DNA from 3 places in the Micromonospora sp. WMMD987 genome. Region 2 is predicted to be linked to each of the others. Evidence: riboswitches for the same ligand, from Rfam matches in the RefSeq annotation. Region 2 holds a riboswitch; each other region holds the start of a gene.

Region 1 (6,371 bases), 940 kb from region 2:
GATGGCGTTCGCCCTGTCCGTCGTCCGCGACCGGGGCCGGGCACGGGTCGAGTCGGCGGTCGCGGCGCTCGGCCCGGACCCGGCGCCCCGACTGCTGCTGCGCACCCTGCTGGAGGCGTTGCTGCCGCTGGACGAGGCGGCCCGCGCGGACGGCCGGGTGGCGCTGGCGTTCCTGTCCTGGACCGCCCTGCACCCGGCGGCGGCTCCCGGCCTGCGGCCGGACACCGAGCAACTGGTGGAGTTCGTCGCCGGGCTGCTGCCGCGTCCACCGGCGTCACCCGCCGGCCGGGCAGGGGCAGCGTCGGACGCCGCGGCGGGGTTGCTGGCGCTGGTGGAGGGACTGGGGATGTACCTGCTCGGCGGGCAGTACACCCCGGAGCAGGCGACGGCGGTCCTCGACCACCACCTGGAACTGGTCTTCGCCTGACCCGGTCGTGGGCGGTGCGCCGGACCGGGGCGTCGACGGCGGTCGGCGGACCCGGCCGGCGGCAGCCGCGTCGGCCGCCGGTCGGCCCGGCGTCAGGTCAGCAGCGCCGGTCGCAGCTCACCGCCCACGTTGATGGTGCCGACGACCCGGCCGCCGGTGAGGTCGAAGACGTCGACCGTCCGGTTGGTGCGCATGAGTTCGCGCACCGACGGCGGCAGCGACGGGGGCTCCTTCATCGCCGCCCGGACGTCCCGGGTGGTCGAGATCAGCCGACCGACCAGTGACGCCCCGTCGTGGTCCACCCGCACCCGGCCGTACTCCCAGCCGCAGGTGGTGAGGTCGAGCACCTCGAACAGGTGGGCGAGCAGGGGATGCGGGTCGGTCGCCCGGACCAGCTGCGACGCCCGCGCCCCCACCACGGTGGCGGCGGCGGCGACGTGCACGTACGGGTGCAGGCCGCCCGGCAGCGCGAACAGCGGCCAGTGCAGCCGCCCGCCGGCCTCCCGCCACAGGGGCCGGTAGTTGCGCCGGTCCACCGGGAACCGGTGACCGGTACGCCGGTACAGCTCCGCCGTCTGCGCCAGCAGGTCCGCGTGGGCCGCGGCGGCGAACTCACCGACGATCGCGGCCGCCACCGCCAGGCCGTCCCCGTCGTCGAGCAGGCCGACGATCGCCGCCACCTGGTCGGCCGGTCGGACGGCCAGGTGGGTGCCGAACCGCTGCCGCACCTCGGCCGACAGCGCCGCCTGCCGGACCGGATCCTCCTGGACCTGCCGGCTCCCACCGCCCAGCACCCGCCCCAGCCATCTCATCTCGCCTCGTCTCCGCCGCCGTCACCGACCGCAGCCATGCTAGTGCGCCCCTGTGTCAGAGGTAGCCGACGCCGGTCAGTTCCTCGGCCGCCGTCCAGAGCCGACGGCCGACGACCGGATCGGCGGCCTCCGGGCTGTACCGGACCTCGGTGACCGGACCCCGGGTCTGGAAGAACCGGGCCGGGCCGAAGAACTGGCCACCCCGTACCCCGGGATCGGTGGCGGCGCGCAGCTGGGGCAACGCGCCCCGCTCCACCGGCTGGGTGGCCAGCAGGCCGAGCCGGGCGATCACCCGGCCCCACCGGCCCCGGTGCTCCCACGCCCGGGGAGTCAGGTTGGTACGGGTGACGCCGGGGTGGGCCAGCACGCTGAGGACCGGCGACCCGGCGGCGCGCAGCCGACGGTCCAGTTCGACGCCGAAGACGGTGGTGGCGAGCTTGGACCGGCCGTACGCTGTGGTGCCCCGGTAGCCGCGCTCGCCCATCAGGTCGGCGAAGTCCAGGTGCGCGTTGCGGTGGGTGATCGAGCTGAGGCTGACCACCCGGGCGGCCCCTGCCGCGGCCAGGTTGCCCAGCAGCAGGCCGGTCAGCGCGAAGTGGCCCAGCAGGTTGGTGGCGAGGTGCAGCTCGTGGCCGTCGACACTGGTGCGGCGCGGCCCGAGCAGCACCGCGCCGGCGTTGTTGACCAGCAGGTCGAGCACCGGATGGTCGGCGGCCAGCCGCGCCGCGAACGCCCGTACCGAGGCCAGCGAGGCCAGGTCCAGCTCGCGTACCTCGACGGTCCCGCCGATCCGGCGGGCGGCCTGCCGACCGGCGGCGGGGTCGCGGACGGCCAGCACGACGTGCGCGCCCCGGTGGGCCAGCGCGGCGGCGGTGACCAGGCCGAGTCCCGAGTTCGCGCCGGTGACGACGGCGGTGCGGCCGTGCTGGTCGGGGATGCGGTCGGTGGTCCATGTCATCTGCTGCTCCTGGTCGGTCGGGGTGGGAGCGTCGACGCTAGGGGCGGACCGGCCGGGCGCGGTCGTTCCCGGTTGCCTAGGTCCCGCAGACCTACCCGGGCCGGTCCGGGCCGCGCCACACTGGCCCCATGACCCATCCGTACGCCCGCGAACTCGGTGACTTCCTGCGCGCCCGGCGCGGCCGGCTGCACCCCCGCGACGTCGGCCTGGAGCCGGGCGGACGCCGCCGGGTCACCGGGCTGCGCCGCGAGGAGCTGGCGCTGCTGGCCGGGTTGAGCACCGACTACTACCAACGGATGGAGCAGGGTCGCGAGGTCCGCCCGTCCGACGACGTGCTGGACGCGCTCGCCGCCGCGCTCGGGCTCGACGCCGGGGAACGCCGGCACCTGTTCACCCTGGCCCGCGCCGCCCGCCGGCCGGTGCCGGCCCGGGTGGACCACGGTCCGGAGCGGGTGCCGGAGAGCACCCGGCGGCTGCTGCGGGTGATGGACACCCCGGCGGTGGTGCTCGGCCGCCACCTGGACCTGCTCGCCTGGAACCGGTGGGCGGTGGCGCTGCTCGGCGACCCGGCCGGCCACCCGCCGGACCGGCTCAACATGCTGCTGCTGATGTTCGACGAGGCGGCGACGCGGACGCGGCGGTGCGCGGCCTGGGAGCGGCAGGCGATGGACTACATCGGCATGTTGCGGGCCGCGGTCGCCACCGACCCCACCCATCCCCGGGCCACCGCGATCGTCGGTGAGCTGAGCATCCGCAGCGCCGAGTTCCGTCGGCTGTGGTCCCGGCACGACGTGCGCGAGTCGGTCAGCGGCACCAAGACCTTCCAGGTCCCCGGGGTCGGCGACATCATCCTGGACTGGGACACCTATCCGCTGCCCGGCAGCCCCGGGCCGGTCATGCTGGTCTTCACCGCCGAGCCCGGCAGCGCCGACGCCGACGCGCTGCGGCTGCTGGCGTCGCTGCGGGCCACCGGACGGTCGGATGAGAGTTATCCGACACGCCCCCGCGACATCTAGTGTTGCCTCTCCCCCATGCACGCCATATATGGTGTGCCACGCAGCTGGTTCGCCCCACCCGGACGGGTGCGGTCGAGGCAACAGGGAACCCGGTGGAAATCCGGGACTGCCCCGCAGCGGTGAGTGGGAACGACCGCCGTCATCGAGCACTGGACCGCGAGGTCCGGGAAGCGACGGCCAGTAGGCGACCGGTGGACCCCGGTCAGGCCCGCGAGTCCGAAGACCTGCCAGCGCGCCGTGCGCTGCCGCGCGCGGCGGCCTGAGGTCGCGCGGGACGACCGACGCCAGGTTCCGGGGCGGCCGTCGCGCCGCGCCCGTTGGCGTTCTCCCGCGTCCGATGGTCATCGGTGACGGCGAGGAGAGGTCATGACGGTCGTACAGGAGAGTCCCCCACCCGGTGTGGGCGAGGTGGAGCCGCGCCGGCCGGTGCTGCGGGTGCGCACGCCCGACGGCGGCACCGAGCCGGTGGACGTCGACCGGATCGTCAGAGCGGTCGGGCGGTGGGCCACCGACCTGCCCGAGGTGGACCCGCTGCGGGTGGCCACCACGACGGTCGCCGGCCTCTACGACGGGGCGACCACGGCCGAGGTGGACAGGCTGTCGATCCAGACGGCGGCGGAGCTGATCGGCACGGAACCGCAGTACTCCCGGCTGGCGGCGCGGCTGCTGGCCGCATCCGTGGCGAAGGAGGTACGCGGGCAGGCGGTGGCGGGCTTCAGCCAGTCCGTCCGGTACGCCCACGGTCTCGGCCTGATCGCCGACGACACCGCCGCGTTCGTGGCCCGGCACGCCGGGCAGGTCGACCACGCTGTCGACCCCACAGGTGACCTGCGGTTCGAGTACTTCGGGCTGCGGACGGTGGCCGACCGGTACCTGCTGCGGCACCCGCGGTCGCGGCTGGTGGTGGAGACCCCGCAGTACTGGCTGCTGCGGGTGGCCTGCGGGCTGTCCACCACGCCCGACGAGGCGGTCGGGTTCTACCGGCTGATGTCGTCGCTGGCCTACCTGCCGAGTTCCCCGACGTTGTTCAACTCGGGCACCCGGCACACCCAGATGTCGTCGTGTTTCCTGGTCGACTCGCCGCGCGACGAGCTGGACTCGATCTACGAGCGGTACCACCAGGTGGCGAAGCTGTCGAAGTTCTCCGGCGGCATCGGCATCTCCTTCACGCGGGTGCGCGGCCGGGGCGCGTTGATCCGGGGCACCAACGGCCGGTCGAACGGGATCGTGCCGTTCCTGAAGACCCTCGACGCCGGGGTCGCGGCGGTCAACCAGGGCGGCCGGCGCAAGGGGGCGGCCTGCGTCTACCTGGAACCCTGGCACCCGGACGTCGAGGAGTTCCTGGAGCTGCGGGACAACACCGGCGAGGAGGCCCGGCGTACCCACAACCTCAACCTGGCCAACTGGATCCCCGACGAGTTCATGCGCCGGGTCGAGGCCGACGGCGAGTGGTCGTTGATCGACCCGTCGGACGCCCCGGAACTGCCCGACCTGTACGGCGAGGAGTTCGACGCGGCGTACCGGGTCGCCGAGAAGAATGCGGTCCGCACCGTCAGGGCACGGGACCTGTACGGACGGATGATGCGCACCCTGGCGCAGACCGGCAACGGGTGGATGACGTTCAAGGATCCGTCCAACCGGCTGTCCAACCAGACCGGTGTGCCGGGCAACACGATCCACCTGTCCAACCTGTGCACCGAGATCCTGGAGGTCAACAGCGACACCGAGACCGCCGTGTGCAACCTGGGGTCGGTCAACCTGGGCGCGCACCTGACCGGCGACGGCGTCGACTGGGACAAACTGCGCGAGACCGTCCGGACGGCGGTGGTGTTCCTGGACCGGGTGATCGACATCAACTACTACCCGGCCGAGCAGGCGGCGGCCTCGAACCCGCGCTGGCGGCCGGTCGGGCTGGGGCTGATGGGGCTCCAGGACGCGTTGTTCGCGCTGCGCCTGCCGTTCGACTCGGCGGCGGCCCGGGAGTTGTCCACCCGGGTGCAGGAGGAGATCTTCCTGACCGCGCTGGAGACCTCGACCGACCTGGCCGAACGGTTCGGCGCGCACCCGGCGTACCCGCAGACCCGGGCGGCCCGGGGTGACCTGCACCCCGACCTGTGGGGGGCCGAGCCCACCCAGACCGGGCGCTGGGCCGCGCTGCGTACCCGGATCGCGGCGCACGGCCTGCGCAACTCGCTGCTGGTGGCGATCGCCCCGACCGCCACGATCGCGTCGATCGCCGGCTGCTACGAGTGCATCGAGCCGCAGGTGTCCAACCTGTTCAAGCGCGAAACCATGTCCGGGGAGTTCCTCCAGGTCAACACGTACCTGGTGCGGGAGCTGAAGGCGCGCGGGCTGTGGACGCCGGAGATCCGCGACCGGATCAAGCGGGCCGAGGGCTCGGTGCAGGGCATCGTCGAGCTGCCCGCCGAGGTGCGGGAGCTGTTCCGCACCGCGTGGGAGCTGCCGCAGCGGGCACTGATCGACCTGGCCGCCGCGCGGGCGCCGTACGTCGACCAGTCGCAGTCGTTGAACCTGTTCCTCAGCGCGCCGACCATCGGCAAGCTCTCCTCGATGTACCTGTACGCCTGGAAGTCCGGGCTGAAGACCACCTACTACCTGCGGTCGCGTCCGGCGACCCGGATCCAGCAGGCCACCGTCACCGTCGCCTCGGCCGTCGCGGCCGACGCCGAGGCGCTGGCCTGTTCCCTGGAGAACCCCGAGAGCTGCGAGGCGTGCCAGTGACCACCGTCGACGAACCCCGTACCGCCGGGCGGCAGCTGCTGCTCGACCCCGGCATGGACCTCACCCTGCGCCCGATGCGGTACCCGCACTTCTTCGACCGGTTCCGCGACGCCATCCGTAACACCTGGACGGTGGAGGAGGTCGACCTGCACTCCGACCTGGCCGACCTGGAACGGCTCTCGCCGGCCGAGCGGCACCTGATGTCCCGGCTGGTGGCGTTCTTCGCCACCGGCGACACGATCGTCGCCAACAACCTGGTGCTCAACCTCTACCAGCACGTCAACTCCCCGGAGGGCCGGCTGTACCTGTCCCGGCAGCTGTTCGAGGAGGCCGTGCACGTGCAGTTCTACCTGAACCTGCTCGACACGTACGTCCCCGACGAGCAGGAACGCTTCGCCGCGTTCGCCGCCATCGAG
Region 2 (6,371 bases):
GCGCACGGATCTACGCGCCGCTGTCGCCGCCGGTGCCACGGTCGGCGGACTGGCCGACCACGTGGCGGTGTCCACGTCCTGTTCGCTGCTGCACGTCCCGGTCGACCTGTCCGCCGAGACCTCCCTCGACCCGGAACTGTCCGCTCGACTCGCGTTCGCCCGGCAGAAGGTCGACGAGGTGGTCCTGCTCGGCCGGGCGCTGCGCGACGGCACCACCAGCCTGCCGGCCCCGCCGCCGTCCGTCCCGCCGGCGTGGCGGCACGATGACGTACGCGGCCGGTTGGCGGCGCTGCGCCCCACCGACCGGCACCGCGGCGACTACGCCGAGCGGGCCGCCCGCCAACAGGAACGGTTGGGGCTGCCGGACCTGCCGACCACCACGATCGGCTCGTTCCCGCAGACCACCGAGCTGCGCCGGGCCCGTGCCGCACACCGCGCCGGCACTCTCGACGACGCCGGCTACACGCAGCGGATGCGCGCCGAGGTGGAGCAGGTCATCCGGTTGCAGGAGCGGCTGGGCCTGGACGTGCTGGTGCACGGTGAGCCGGAGCGCAACGACATGGTCCAGTACTTCGGGGAGCAGCTCGACGGTTTCGCCGCCACCACGCACGGCTGGGTGCAGTCCTACGGCTCCCGGTGCGTCCGCCCGCCGATCATCCACGGGGACGTGGCCCGCCGTGCCCCGATGACCGTCGAGTGGTCCACCTACGCGCAGTCGCTGACCGACCGCCCGGTCAAGGGCATGCTCACCGGCCCGGTCACCATCCTGGCCTGGTCGTTCGTCCGTACCGACCAGCCCCTGGCCGACACCGCCGACCAGGTCGCGCTCGCGCTGCGCGACGAGTGCCGCGACCTGGAGGCCGCCGGGATCCGGATCATCCAGGTCGACGAACCCGCCCTGCGGGAGACCCTGCCGCTGCGCCGGGCCGACCAGACGGCGTACCTGGACTGGGCGGTGAACGCGTTCCGTCTCGCCACCAGTGGCGTCGCCGACGACACCCAGATCCACACCCACCTGTGCTACAGCGAGTTCGGCGAGGTGATCACCGCGATCGACGCTCTCGACGCCGATGTCACGAGCATCGAGGCGTCCCGCTCGAAGATGGAGATCCTCGACGACCTCGCCGCGATCGGCTACCGCCGGGGCGTCGGCCCCGGGGTGTGGGACATCCACTCGCCCCGCATCCCGCCCCACGATGAGGTGGTCGACGCGCTCCACCGGGCCGTCGCGGCCGTGCCCGCCCGGCGGTTGTGGGTCAACCCGGACTGCGGTCTGAAGACCCGTGCCTACGCCGAAGTCGAGGCGTCCCTCCGACACCTGGTCGCAGCCGCCATCGAGGTCCGCCGGAGCTGATCGGGCAGGTACGGGCGGGCTCCCTCACGGAGTCCGCCCGTACCTCCTGCGCATTCCGCCTACGGGCAGGCCCGGGCGGCTCGGGTGAGTGCCCTGGGTGCGGCTGGTGTCCGTCTCCTTTGCCGAGTCGGGTGAACTCGACAGGGAGCGGTGCGGTCGCGCGCAGCACCGGATGTCGTGCTGTCGCCGATGGCCGACCCGCCCGCGAAGGTCGCCGAGCTCTCCGCGTGCGGATGCACGTGGGCAGTGGGCAGGTCTTCGGACTCGTGGGCGTCGTGCTCAGGCCTACCGGCCGTGGCTTCCCAGGCCCTGTGGGTCCAGTGCTGATGGCGGCGGTCGTTCCCACTCACTGCTGCGGGGCAGTCCCGGTCTCGCACCGGGTTCCCGCTTGCGCCGCCACCTGGTGGGCGTGGCGGACCGACTGCGGTGTCACGATATCGCGTCGGGTTCCGACACGGCGGCGCTTCCTGCCGCAGCGTCACCTACCGGGGGCGGCAGTGAGTGAATGCGCCGTCGGTGACCATGTTCGCGTCGGGTGGTGCGAGTACGGTCGTCTTCGTCCGGGATGGACGACCATTGTGCCAACTCTCACCAGCCGTGTTCGCCTGGTTGCGCATTGACATCCGGTGTCGCGGGAGATCAGACTGTCGCGACAACTGCAGCAACGCGTGCGCGGGGGAAGTCCGGTCGAAGTCCGGCGCTGGCCCGCAACGGTAGGTCGTCGAGGTGGCAGACACCCTGACGGCGAGCCCGAATACCCGCCGCACGCGTGATGTCCGTTCCCCACCCGTCGTGGCCCACGGGTCGGAGGCCGGTCGATCCTGCCTGTCGGTGGTGGTCGTCCGGGTTCTGACGACCGCCGGGCCGGAAAGGCGCTTCCGATGGTCGTCCGCCTGAGCCGGCACCGCCTGCTCGCCCTGTTCTGCGGCGTACTCGTCGCTCTCACCCTCGCCACACCCGCGACCGCCGTACCCGCACATCCCGGCGTCGACCGGGCCGGGGCCGCCGCCGGCTGGCTCGCGCGGCAACTCGTCGACGGTGAACGATTCGAGGTGGTCTTCGACGGCGTCGCCTACCCCGACCAGGGGTTGACCCTCGACGCGGTGTTCGCCTTCGCCGCCGCCGGTGTCGCCGACGACTTCGGGACACGGGCGCTGGCCTGGGTCACCCGACCGGACGTCCGCGACGGTTACGTCGGTGACGGCGGCACCGAGGCGTACGTGGGCGCGACCGCGAAACTCGCCCTCACGGTGCAGGTACGCGGGGGCGACCCGACCGACGTCGGTGGGGTGGACCTGATCGCCCGGCTGCGGGGGCTGGAATCGTCCAGCGGCCGGTTCACCGACCGGTCGGCGTACGGGAACTACAGCAACGCGTTCAGCCAGTCCTTCGCGATCCTCGCCCTGGACCGCACCGCGCAGGGTGCGCCCGGAACCGCCGCCACCTGGCTGGCCGGGACCCGCTGCCCGGACGGCGGATACCCGCTGCTGCCCGCCCAGCCGGTGTGCACCTCCGATGTGGACGCCACCGCACTGGCGGTGCAGGCGCTCCAGGCGGCGGGCCGCCCGGCCGCCGCTGCCGCCGGGCTGCGCTGGCTGGTGTCGGTGCAGGGCGCCAACGGTAGCTTCGCCGACTCGTCGGGCGTCCCGAACGCCAACAGCACCGGGCTCGCTGCGCAGGCGCTGCGCACCGGCCACCGGCCGTTGGCCTGGGCGCGGGCACGGGCGTTCCTGGTCGGCCTGCAGGTGGGTTGCGGCGCAGCGCCGGCCGACCGGGGCGCGGTCGACTTCGACGGCGGCACCTTCGACCCGGCCACCGCCACCCGCGCCACCGGTCAGGCCGTCCTGGGCCTGACCGGGGACGGCTACGCCACGCTCTCCGCCGCGACCGCCGGTTCCGGCGCACCGGTGCTCACCTGTCCCTGACCTGTCGCGCCGACCCGAACCCGGGAGGACCTGTGTTCCGTCTCCGATCCATCGTCCGTGTACGGCTCGCCAGCCTGGTGGCCGCCGCCGTCGCCGCCGTCGCCCTGACCGCCGTGGAGCCCGCGCCCCAGGCGGCGCACGCCGCAGCCTGCACCGGCACCTCAGGGGTCACCGTCGTTGTCGACTTCGCCGCGCTCGGCGGGGGCGTGCAGGTCGCCTGTGCCCTGGGCGACCCGGCCACCGGGGTGGCCGCCCTGCAGGGGGCCGGTTTCACGGTGACCGGCACCTCGCGCTGGGGTCTGGCGTTCGTCTGCCGGATCAACGGCAAGCCCACGGCCGCGACGGACCCGTGTGTCAACACGCCGCCGGCCACCGCCTACTGGTCGTACTGGCATGCCCCGGCGGGCGGGTCGTGGTCCTACAGCTCCTCGGGCGCCAGCGGCTACAACCCGGCTCCGGGCAGTGTCGAGGGCTGGGCGTTCGGGGCGGGCGCCGCGCCGAGCATCGCCGCACCCTGACCCGGACCGCAGCCCTGGTGTGGCCGGTGCGTCGGCTGCCGGCTGCCGCCCTGGCGTCCTGTGACGCCAGGGCGGTACCGTGTCGACATCCGGTGCGCCGGGTGCTCAACTGCATACGTCCCGTGTGGGGGGAAGCCGGTAGAGGCCGGCGCTGACCCGCAACCGTGAGCGAGGGGTCCTCTCGCGAGCCGGAATGCCCCGCCCGGGACGAGCGGCTTCCACTGTCGAGGTCTACAGGGTGAGGTCCGGGCTGCCGTCGACGGTCCGTTCACCCCGCTCGCCGCAGCGCGCGGAGCGGGATGACGGGTCCGGGGAGGGTGTGTTCCGGAGTTCTCACCGACCGCTCTGCGAAAGGCACTCCCATGCTTCTGTCCCGGCGTCTCGCCACCGGTCTCGGCGCGATCGTGGCGACGACCGTCGTCACGGCAGCCGTGCCCCTGGCCGGGGTGGCCGCACCCGCCCCGGCCGATGCCGCCGCCGCGCGTGACGCCACCTCGTGGCTGGCCGGTGAATTCGCCGACGGCACGCTGCCCGGACCGTACGGTGGCCAGGACTGGGGCCTGACCATCGACGGGATCATCGCGATGTCCGCCACCGGCGGGTCGGCACCGACGCGACAGGCGGCGACCGGGCAGGTCGCGGCGCACGTCCGGTCCTACAACAGCTACGACGACTGGGGCATCGAGGGTTTCACCGACGGCGGGGCGACCGCGAAGCTGCTCTACGTCGCGTCCGCCGCCGGTGCCGACCCCACCGACTTCGGCGGGTACGACCTGCGGGCGGTGACGCTGTCCCTGCTGGCCGGGGCGGACGCCGGTCACCAGCGGGGACGGATCACCAGCCGTGTCACGGCCGACAGTGGACCGGACGCCAGCAACACCTTCGACCAGTCCTTCGCCGTGCTGGGTCTGGCCCGCAGCGGTGACCTGCCGCAGGACACCGTCGACTTCCTCGTCCGGCAGCAGTGCGCGGCCGGAGGCTTCCGGCTCTACCCGGACACCGCGGACGGCCCTTCGCCGTCCTGCGACGAGCAGCCGGGCGCGACCCTCGACGTCGACTCGACGGCGATGGCCGTGCAGGCGTTGCTGGCCGCCGCCGACGCCGGTGCCACCGGGGCGAGCGACGCCGCCCGCAGGGGCGCGGACTGGCTGGTGGGGCAGCAGCACGCCGACGGTTCGTTCGGCGGTTCCGGCCCGACCACCGGCGCGAACTCCAACAGCACCGGGCTGGCCGGGCAGGCGCTCGCCGCTGCCGGCCGGGACAGCCAGGCCGCACAGGCCGCACACGCGGTGGCCGGGGTGCAGCTCACGGCGGCGAACGGTGGTGCTGCCGCCGGTGACGCGGGGGCGATCGCCTACCACGCCGAGTCGTTCACCAGCGCCGTCACGGCCGGGATCACGGACACCGACCGGGACCAGTGGCGCAGGGCCACCGCGCAGGCCCTCCTCGGACTCGCCCAGGTGCCGCTGGGCCGCATCGGTCTCGACCTGCCGCCGACGTCGCCGACGCCGACCGGCACCGCGACTCCGACGCCGACCACCTCTGCCACTCCGACCACCTCTGCCACACCGACACCGACGACGACCCCGGCCGGTCCGAGCCCGAGCGCCACCGGTAGCCCGGCGACGCCCTCCCCCACCGTGTCATCGACCGACACCGCCGCGCCGACCACCACCCCGGCCGCTCCCCCGCTGCCCGGTCTCCCCACCACCGGCGCGGCGATCATCGGGTACGTGCTGGTCGCATTGCTGCTGATCGGCGGCGGTGTGGTGCTGTTGGTGCTCGGACGTCGACGGCGGGCAGCATGAGCAGCCGGGCCGCTCATGCCGCGACGATCGCCTTCACCGCGGCGATCACCGTGTCCTGGCCGGGCAGCCCGGCCGCGGCTGCCGGGTCGGCCGGCTACTGCCCGGATGCCTCCGGCGTCACCGTCGTGGTCGACTTCCACGAGCTGGGCGGCGGCGCGGTGGTGCGCTGTGCCTCCGGCAGCCAGGCCACCGGTCTCGCGGCACTCAAGAACGCCGGCTTCGAGATCACCGGCACGCTGCGCTGGGGTGAGGGGTTCATCTGCCGGATCGACGGCAAGCCGTCGGCGGCCTCGGAGAAGTGCGTGGACACCCCGCCGGCCAACGCCTACTGGTCGTACTGGCATGCCGCGAACGGGGGTGGCTGGGCGTACAGCGACAAGGGCGTCCTCAACCGCAAGCCGCCGGCCGGCAGCTTCGAGGGCTGGTCCTTCTCGCTCAACCGCAACGCCAGCGACGCCCCCCGGCCGGGGGTCACCCCGAAACGGCCGGCCCCCACACCTCCATTACCGGCGTCGCCGACCCCACCGGTGGCCGGAGGCGGGCCGTCCGCGCCACCGCCCGCCGCAGGGGGCAACCCGGTCGTCCCACCGGTCGGTGGAGCCGGTCGGACCACCGCCGTGCCTCCCGCCGACACACCGGGCACCGCCCCGGTGGGCACGGCGGCACCCGGCGTGTCGGCGGCGGCACCCTCGACATCGGCGGCGGCGGCGACACCCGGAGGTGTCACCGGCTCATCGGGCGGTACGGCCGGCGATCCGGCGGTGAC
Region 3 (6,371 bases), 570 kb from region 2:
TGCGGGGCTCGCAAACCCGGCTCACTCCTCGCGCTCACCGGACCCCCCTCGCTCGCGACTGCGGGGCTCGCAAACCCGGCTCACTCCTCGCGCTCACCGTGGTCCTTCCGTTCGCGACTGCGGGGCTCGCAGACCCGGCTCACTCCTCGCGCTCACTGTCGCTCCTCCAGGTCGCCCTCGGTGGCCAGGTACGTCTCGCGGAGACGGTCCAGGGTGACGGGTTCGGGTGCGGTCCACAGGCCCCGGTCGGCGGCTTCCAGGAGCCGTTCGGTGATGCCGCGCAGCGCCCACGGGTTCGACCGTTCCAGGAACTCCCGGGTCGGCTCGTCGAACAGGTACGCCTCGGCGAGCTTCTCGTACATCCAGTCGTCGACGACACCGGCGGTGGCGTCGTAGCCGAACAGGTAGTCCACGGTGGCGGCCAGCTCGAACGCGCCCTTGTAGCCGTGCCGGCGCATCGCGGTGATCCACTTCGGGTTGACCACCCGGGCCCGGAACACCCGGCGGGTCTCCTCGCCGAGGGTGCGGGTGCGTACGTCGTGCGGCATCGCCGAGTCACCCACGTAGGCGGCCGGCGCGGCCCCGGTCAGGTGCCGGACCATCGCCACCATCCCGCCGTGGTACTGGAAGTAGTCGTCGGAGTCGACGATGTCGTGCTCGCGGGTGTCCTGGTTCTTCGCCGCCACCGCGATCCGGGCGAAGGAACGCTCCATGTCGGCCCGCGCCTCCCGCCCGTCCAGGCCCCGGCCGTAGGCGTAGCCGCCCCAGACGGCGTACACCTCGGCCAGGTCGGCGTCGGTACGCCAGTTCCGGGCGTCGATCAGCGGCAGCAGCCCCGCCCCGTACGCCCCCGGCTTGGAGCCGAAGATCCGGGCGGTGGCCCGCCGCTCGTCGCCGTGGGTGGCGAGGTCGGCGGCCACGTGCGCCCGCAGGTAGTTCTCCTCGGCCGGCTCGTCGAGGGCGGCGACCAGCCGGACCGCGTCGTCGAGCAGGGCGACGACGTGCGGGAACGCGTCCCGGAAGAAGCCGGAGATGCGGACCGTCACGTCGACCCGGGGCCGGCCCAGCTCCGCGGTCGGCACCACCTCGACGCCGGTGACCCGCCGCGACCGGTCGTCCCACACCGGCCGGCAGCCGAGCAGGGCCAGCACCTCGGCGATGTCGTCGCCCTGGGTCCGCATGGCGCTGGTGCCCCACACCGTCAGCCCGACCGACCGCGGGTACTCCCCGGTGTCGGCGAGGTAGCGGGCGAGCAGCGAGTCGGCCAGCGCCACCCCGACGTCCCAGGCGTTGCGGCTGGGGATCGCCTTCGGGTCGACGGAGTAGAAGTTGCGGCCGGTGGGCAGCACGTTGACCAGGCCCCGGGTCGGCGACCCGGACGGCCCCGGCGGCACGAACCGGCCGGCGAGCGCACCGAGGGTGTGGGTGATCTCGTCGGTGGTGCGGTCCAGCCGGGGCACCACCTCCCGGGCGGCGAAACGCAGCACCGCGACGGCGTCGGGGCAGTCGGCACCGGTCACCTCGGCGACCACCGCGTCGGCGCGGACGGGATCCCAGCCGAGGGTCTCCATGCCGAGCACGAGCCGGCGGGCCAGTGCCTCGATCAGGTCCACGGCGTCGGCGGCGGTGACCGCCGGCCCGTCCACGACGTCGGTCAGCGCCGCCGGCACCGCCACCCGCGCCCCGGGCTCGGCGAGCAGCACCTGCTCGTCCAGGCCGTAGCCGGCGGCGAGGGCCTGCCGCAGGCCGGGCAGGGTACGGCTGCCGCCCCACACCTGGGGGGCGCGCAACACGGCCAGGACGAGGTTGACCCGGGCCTCCCCGGTGGGCACCTCGGCCAGGACGTGCAGTCCGTCGCGGATCTGCACGTCCTTGACCTCGCACAGGTAGCCGTCGAGGTGCAGCACGAAGTCGTCGAAGTCGTCGGCGGCGGGCATCGCCTCGGTGTGCAGGTCGTGGTGCAGTTCGGCGGCGCGCACCAGCTCCCAGATCTGCCCCCGGACCACCGGCACCTTCGCCGGGTCGAGCGCCTGCACGGTGGCGTACTCGTCCAGGAGCTGTTCGAGTTTCGCCAGGTCGCCGTAGGTCTCGGCGCGGGCCATCGGGGGCACCAGGTGGTCGACGACGACGGCGTGCGCCCGCCGCTTGGCCTGGGTGCCCTCGCCGGGGTCGTTGACGATGAACGGGTAGACCAGCGGCAGGTCGCCGAGCACGGCGTCGGGGGCGCAGTCGGCGGCCAGCCCGAGGCCCTTGCCGGGCAGCCATTCCAGGGTGCCGTGCTTGCCGAGGTGCACCACGGCGTCCGCGCCGAAGCCGCCGTCGTCGACGGGTGCGGCCAGCCACCGGTACGCGGCCAGGTAGTGGTGGCTGGGCGGCAGGTCGGGGTCGTGGTAGATGGCGATCGGGTTCTCGCCGAAGCCGCGTGGCGGCTGGATCAGCAGGGTGACGTTGCCGAACCGCAGCCCGGCCAGGACGATGTCACCGCCGTCGGTGTAGAGCCCGCCGGGTGGCTCGCCCCAGTGTTCCCGCATCCGGTCCCGCAGGTCGGCCGGCACCTGGTCGAACCAGCGCCGGTAGGTCTCCCCGGGCACCCGGGCCTCGGCGGCGGACAACTGTTCCGGGGTGAGCCACTCGACGTCGTGGCCACCGGCGGCGATCAGCGCGTGGATCAGCGCGTCGCCGTCGGTGGGCGGTGGCGCGTCGCCGAGGTGGTAGCCGGCGGCGGCGAGGGCGGCGAGCAGCCGTACCGCCGAGGCCGGGGTGTCCAGCCCGACGGCGTTGCCGACCCGGGAGTGTTTCGTCGGGTAGGAGCTGAGCACGACCGCCAGCCGCCGGTCGGCGGGCCGCAGGTGCCGCAGCCGGGCCTGCCGGACGGCGATCCCGGCGACCCGGGCGGCCCGCTCGGCGTCGGCTGCGTAGACCGACAGCCCGTCGGCGTCTATCCGTTTGAACGAGAACGGCACGGTGACGATCCGGCCGTCGAACTCGGGGATGGCCACCTGCATCGCCGCGTCCAGCGGGGAGAGCCCGGCGTCGCTGCCGGCCCACTGCTCGCGGGTGCTGGTCAGACAGAGCGCCTGGATCACCGGTACGTCGAGGGCGGCCAGCGCGCCGACGTCCCAGGCGTCCTCGTCACCACCGCCGGAGGCGTCGGCGGCGACCGTCCCCCCGGCGGCGAGAACGGTGACGACGAGGGCGTCGCAGCGGGCGAAGAGTTCCAGCGGCCCGTCGCCGGGGGTGAGTCCGCGCAGCGAGCCGCAGAAGATCGGCAGCGGGTGCCCACCGGCCGCGTCGACCGCGTCCGCGAGGGTCTCGACGAAACCGGTGTTGCCGGCCAGCGCGTGCGCCCGGTAGAACACGATCCCCACCGTGGGCCGCCCGTCGCCGTCCGGCGGCCCCCCGGTCCCGGTGTCCGGGCGGGGCGTCGGGCGGCGGTCGAGGATGCCGTACGGCGGGGTGGGGGTGGGCGGGTCGAAGCCCTCACCGGTCAGCAGGATCGTGTCGCCGAGGAACCGGGCCAGCTGGGCGAGGTTCTCCGCACCCCCTTCGACCAGGTAGGACAGGGCTTCGGTGGCCACCCCGGAGGGCACCGTGGACGCCGCCATCAGCTCCGCGTCGGGCACCGCCTCGCCACCGAGCACGATCGTGGGCACGCCGGAGCCGAGCACCGCGGCGAGGCCGTCCGGCCACGTCTGCCGGCCACCGAGCAGTCGTACGACGGCCAGGTCCACGCCGTCGAGCAGGGCCGGTACGGCGTCCCGCTCGACCCGGGTGGGGTTGGCGAGCCGGTAGTCGGCGGCGCTGGCGCGGGCGGCGAGCAGGTCGGTGTCGGCGGTGGACAGCAGCAGGATGCGCACGTGCGGCTCCGGAGAGTGACGGCCGGCTCGACCACGGGGCCGGGCCGGTCGGGGCGGGAGGGAGGCCGGTCAGCGGCGACGGGGGTACCGACCACCCCGCCGGACGGCAGGGTGGTCGGACCGGGCGTCAGCGGTGTCCGGCAGGCCAACCGACCCGGCGACGGCCGGCGGTGGGAACGGTGCCGGCACGCGGCGGCACACGCTCGGCGATGCTGCGGGGATCACCGGCCGTCATCGGGCCGGTGGCGACGCTGCGCGTCATCGGTTCCTCCTCGGGTGTCCACGCCCTGGGGTTCTCCGACGGCCGAAGTATCCTGGCTCCCGGATCGACGCTCACCCCCGGCCTTCCAACCGCACACGCACGGTCGTGACCCACGAGGGGGGATCGCTCCCCGGTGACAGTGGCGGGACCGCGTCGGAATCGCACCGACTTCCTTCACTGCCGTCAGGCCGCGAATGCTGCCACACTCCTTACCCCGGGTCAACGGCGGCGGCCGGCCCGGCGGCGCACCCGGCGACCCGGTGACGAGGCCGAACAGCACCGGACCGCCGCAGCCGCGCCTCTGGCGGCACATGGCTGCGGCGGTCGGTGGGCGCGGCGGTCAGCGGGCGCGGCGCTCGGGGTGGAGCCGGTTCCAGGCGCGCATCCGTTCCGGATAACCGATCTTCGCCGCCTCGTACAGCGGCACCGCGTGCCGGTGGGCCAGCTTCGCCGCCGCCCGCGGGGAGCCGGCACGGCGGCGGATCCACTCCCCGTCGTGCGCGATCGCCACCACGGTGGTGTCGGTGGCGGTGGTCTCGGGTTCCAGATAGAACTCCACTCCACGGTGGGTGGTCACGAAGTCCGTCAACGCGGTCAGGTCCTCCCGGGTGGCCTCCCGGTCGAGCCTGGTCGGGATGCTCTCGGCGACCCAGGGCCGCCGGTGGATCCAGCCCATCTGCCCGCTCCTCTCCTCGGCGTCCCTCCAGTGCAGCATCCCTACCTGGTAGGACACTGCGAACTCGGTGACAGTCTGCTGCGAACCCCTCACGACCGGTCGAGGGCGGTCAGGTCGTCGGGGCTGAGCCGCAGCGCGCCGGCGGCGACGTTCTCGACCAGGTGGGCCGGATCCCCGGTGCCGGGGATGGCCAGCACGTGCGGACCCTGGTGCAGGATCCAGGCGAGCCGTACCTGCTGCGGGGTGGCGTGGTGGGCGCGGGCGACGGTGAGGACCGCCGGGGCGTGGTCGGTGCGCGCCCCGCCCTCCCGGTTGGTCCCGGCCAACGCGAAGTACGGCACGTAGGCGATCCCCCGGGCGGCGCACTCGCGGATCAGGGCGTCCTGGTCTCCACGGTTGTCCAGGGCGTAGTTGTTCTGCACGCAGACCACCGGGGCGATGCCCTGCGCCTCGTCGAGGTGGTCGAGGCGGGCGTTGGACAGGCCCAGGTGCCGGATCAGTCCGGCGTCGCGCATCTCGGCCAGCGCGCCGAAGCGTTCAGCCACGGAGTCCGGGGGCGGGCGCTTGACGATCCGCAGGTTGACCAGGTCGAGGTGGTCGCGGCCCAGGCGACGCAGGTTCTCCTCCACCTGGGCGCGCAGCTGCGCCGGGCCGGCCTCCTCATGCACGCCGAGGGCCGGGTCGTACCGGATGCCCACCTTGGTGGCGACGACCAGGTGTTCCGGGTACGGGGCGAGCGCGGCGCGGATCAGCTCGGTGGCGTACCGGGCGGGGCCGGTGCCGACCCGCAGCGTGCCGCCCGGCGAGACGTAGAAGGCGGCGGTGTCGAGGTGGTCGACCCCCAGGTCGACGGCCTGGCGCAGCAGGCGCACCGCCCGGTCCCGGTCGGGGTGCACGGTGATCCGCATGGTGCCGAACCCCAGTCGGTGCACGGTGCGGTCACCCAGGGTCCAGCGGTCCGCCGCTGCGGCGGTGATCTCGGTCGGCATCCGGCGACCCTAGCCAGCACCGGCCGCCCGGGTGATCGGGCGCGCAGCCGATACCGGTGACGGTCGGTGACTGCTAGCTTTTTACTGTCGGCGCGGTGGGCTTCGGTCCGGCCGGCGGGCGGGTCGCCGGCACCAGGGCCAGCGTCGGGAGCAGCAGCACCGGCACCACCAGCAGGGCGTGCAGGATGCCGACCCGGTCCCCCAGCAGACCCAGCAGCGGCGGACTGGCCAGGAACGACGTGTAGCCGATCACCGCGACGACGCTGACCCGGGCGGGAGCCCGGTCCTCGTCGTCGGCGGCGGCGCTCATCCCGACCGGGAAGCCGAGGGACGCGCCGAGTCCCCAGAGGACCACCCCGACCACGGCGAGCGGGCCGGAACCGGCCAGCACCGCCAGCAGCGAGCCGGCGGCGGCGAGCAGGATCGTGCCGACCAGCACCGGCACCCGGCCCCACCGGTCGATGGCCACGGTGCCGGCGGTCCGACCGATGGTCATACCGGCGACGAAAACCCCGAAGACGGCGGCGCCGGCGGCCTCGCTGGCCCCGTAGCCGTCGACGAAGGCGACCGCCAGCCAGTCGTTCGCG

The links. A riboswitch is a leader RNA that binds a small molecule or an ion and turns the genes downstream of it on or off. The one in region 2 is predicted to bind cobalamin.
Region 1: linked by a shared signal. The riboswitch ahead of O7612_RS12445 (ribonucleoside-diphosphate reductase subunit alpha) and the one ahead of O7612_RS16375 (peptidase) in region 2 are both predicted to bind cobalamin.
Region 3: linked by a shared signal. The riboswitch ahead of cobN (cobaltochelatase subunit CobN) and the one ahead of O7612_RS16375 (peptidase) in region 2 are both predicted to bind cobalamin.

The regions. Positions count from the first base shown of each region.
Region 1 covers NZ_CP120861.1:2,951,355-2,957,725, reverse strand. The annotation lists gene O7612_RS12465 (TetR/AcrR family transcriptional regulator) at 1-427, shown strand, start outside; gene O7612_RS12460 (hypothetical protein) at 520-1,239, opposite strand; gene O7612_RS12455 (oxidoreductase) at 1,295-2,197, opposite strand; gene O7612_RS12450 (helix-turn-helix transcriptional regulator) at 2,326-3,213, shown strand; cobalamin riboswitch at 3,242-3,460, shown strand; gene O7612_RS12445 (ribonucleoside-diphosphate reductase subunit alpha) at 3,580-5,955, shown strand; gene O7612_RS12440 (ribonucleotide-diphosphate reductase subunit beta) at 6,009-6,371, shown strand, end outside.
Region 2 covers NZ_CP120861.1:3,889,063-3,895,433, forward strand. The annotation lists gene metE (5-methyltetrahydropteroyltriglutamate--homocysteine S-methyltransferase) at 1-1,354, shown strand, start outside; cobalamin riboswitch at 1,586-1,791, opposite strand; cobalamin riboswitch at 1,997-2,135, shown strand; gene O7612_RS16375 (peptidase) at 2,236-3,279, shown strand; gene O7612_RS16380 (hypothetical protein) at 3,312-3,797, shown strand; cobalamin riboswitch at 3,880-4,018, shown strand; gene O7612_RS16385 (cell wall anchor protein) at 4,160-5,605, shown strand; gene O7612_RS16390 (hypothetical protein) at 5,602-6,371, shown strand, end outside.
Region 3 covers NZ_CP120861.1:3,316,375-3,322,745, reverse strand. The annotation lists gene cobN (cobaltochelatase subunit CobN) at 153-3,857, opposite strand; cobalamin riboswitch at 4,165-4,294, opposite strand; gene O7612_RS13940 (hypothetical protein) at 4,460-4,795, opposite strand; gene O7612_RS13935 (aldo/keto reductase) at 4,885-5,784, opposite strand; gene O7612_RS13930 (MFS transporter) at 5,858-6,371, opposite strand, start outside.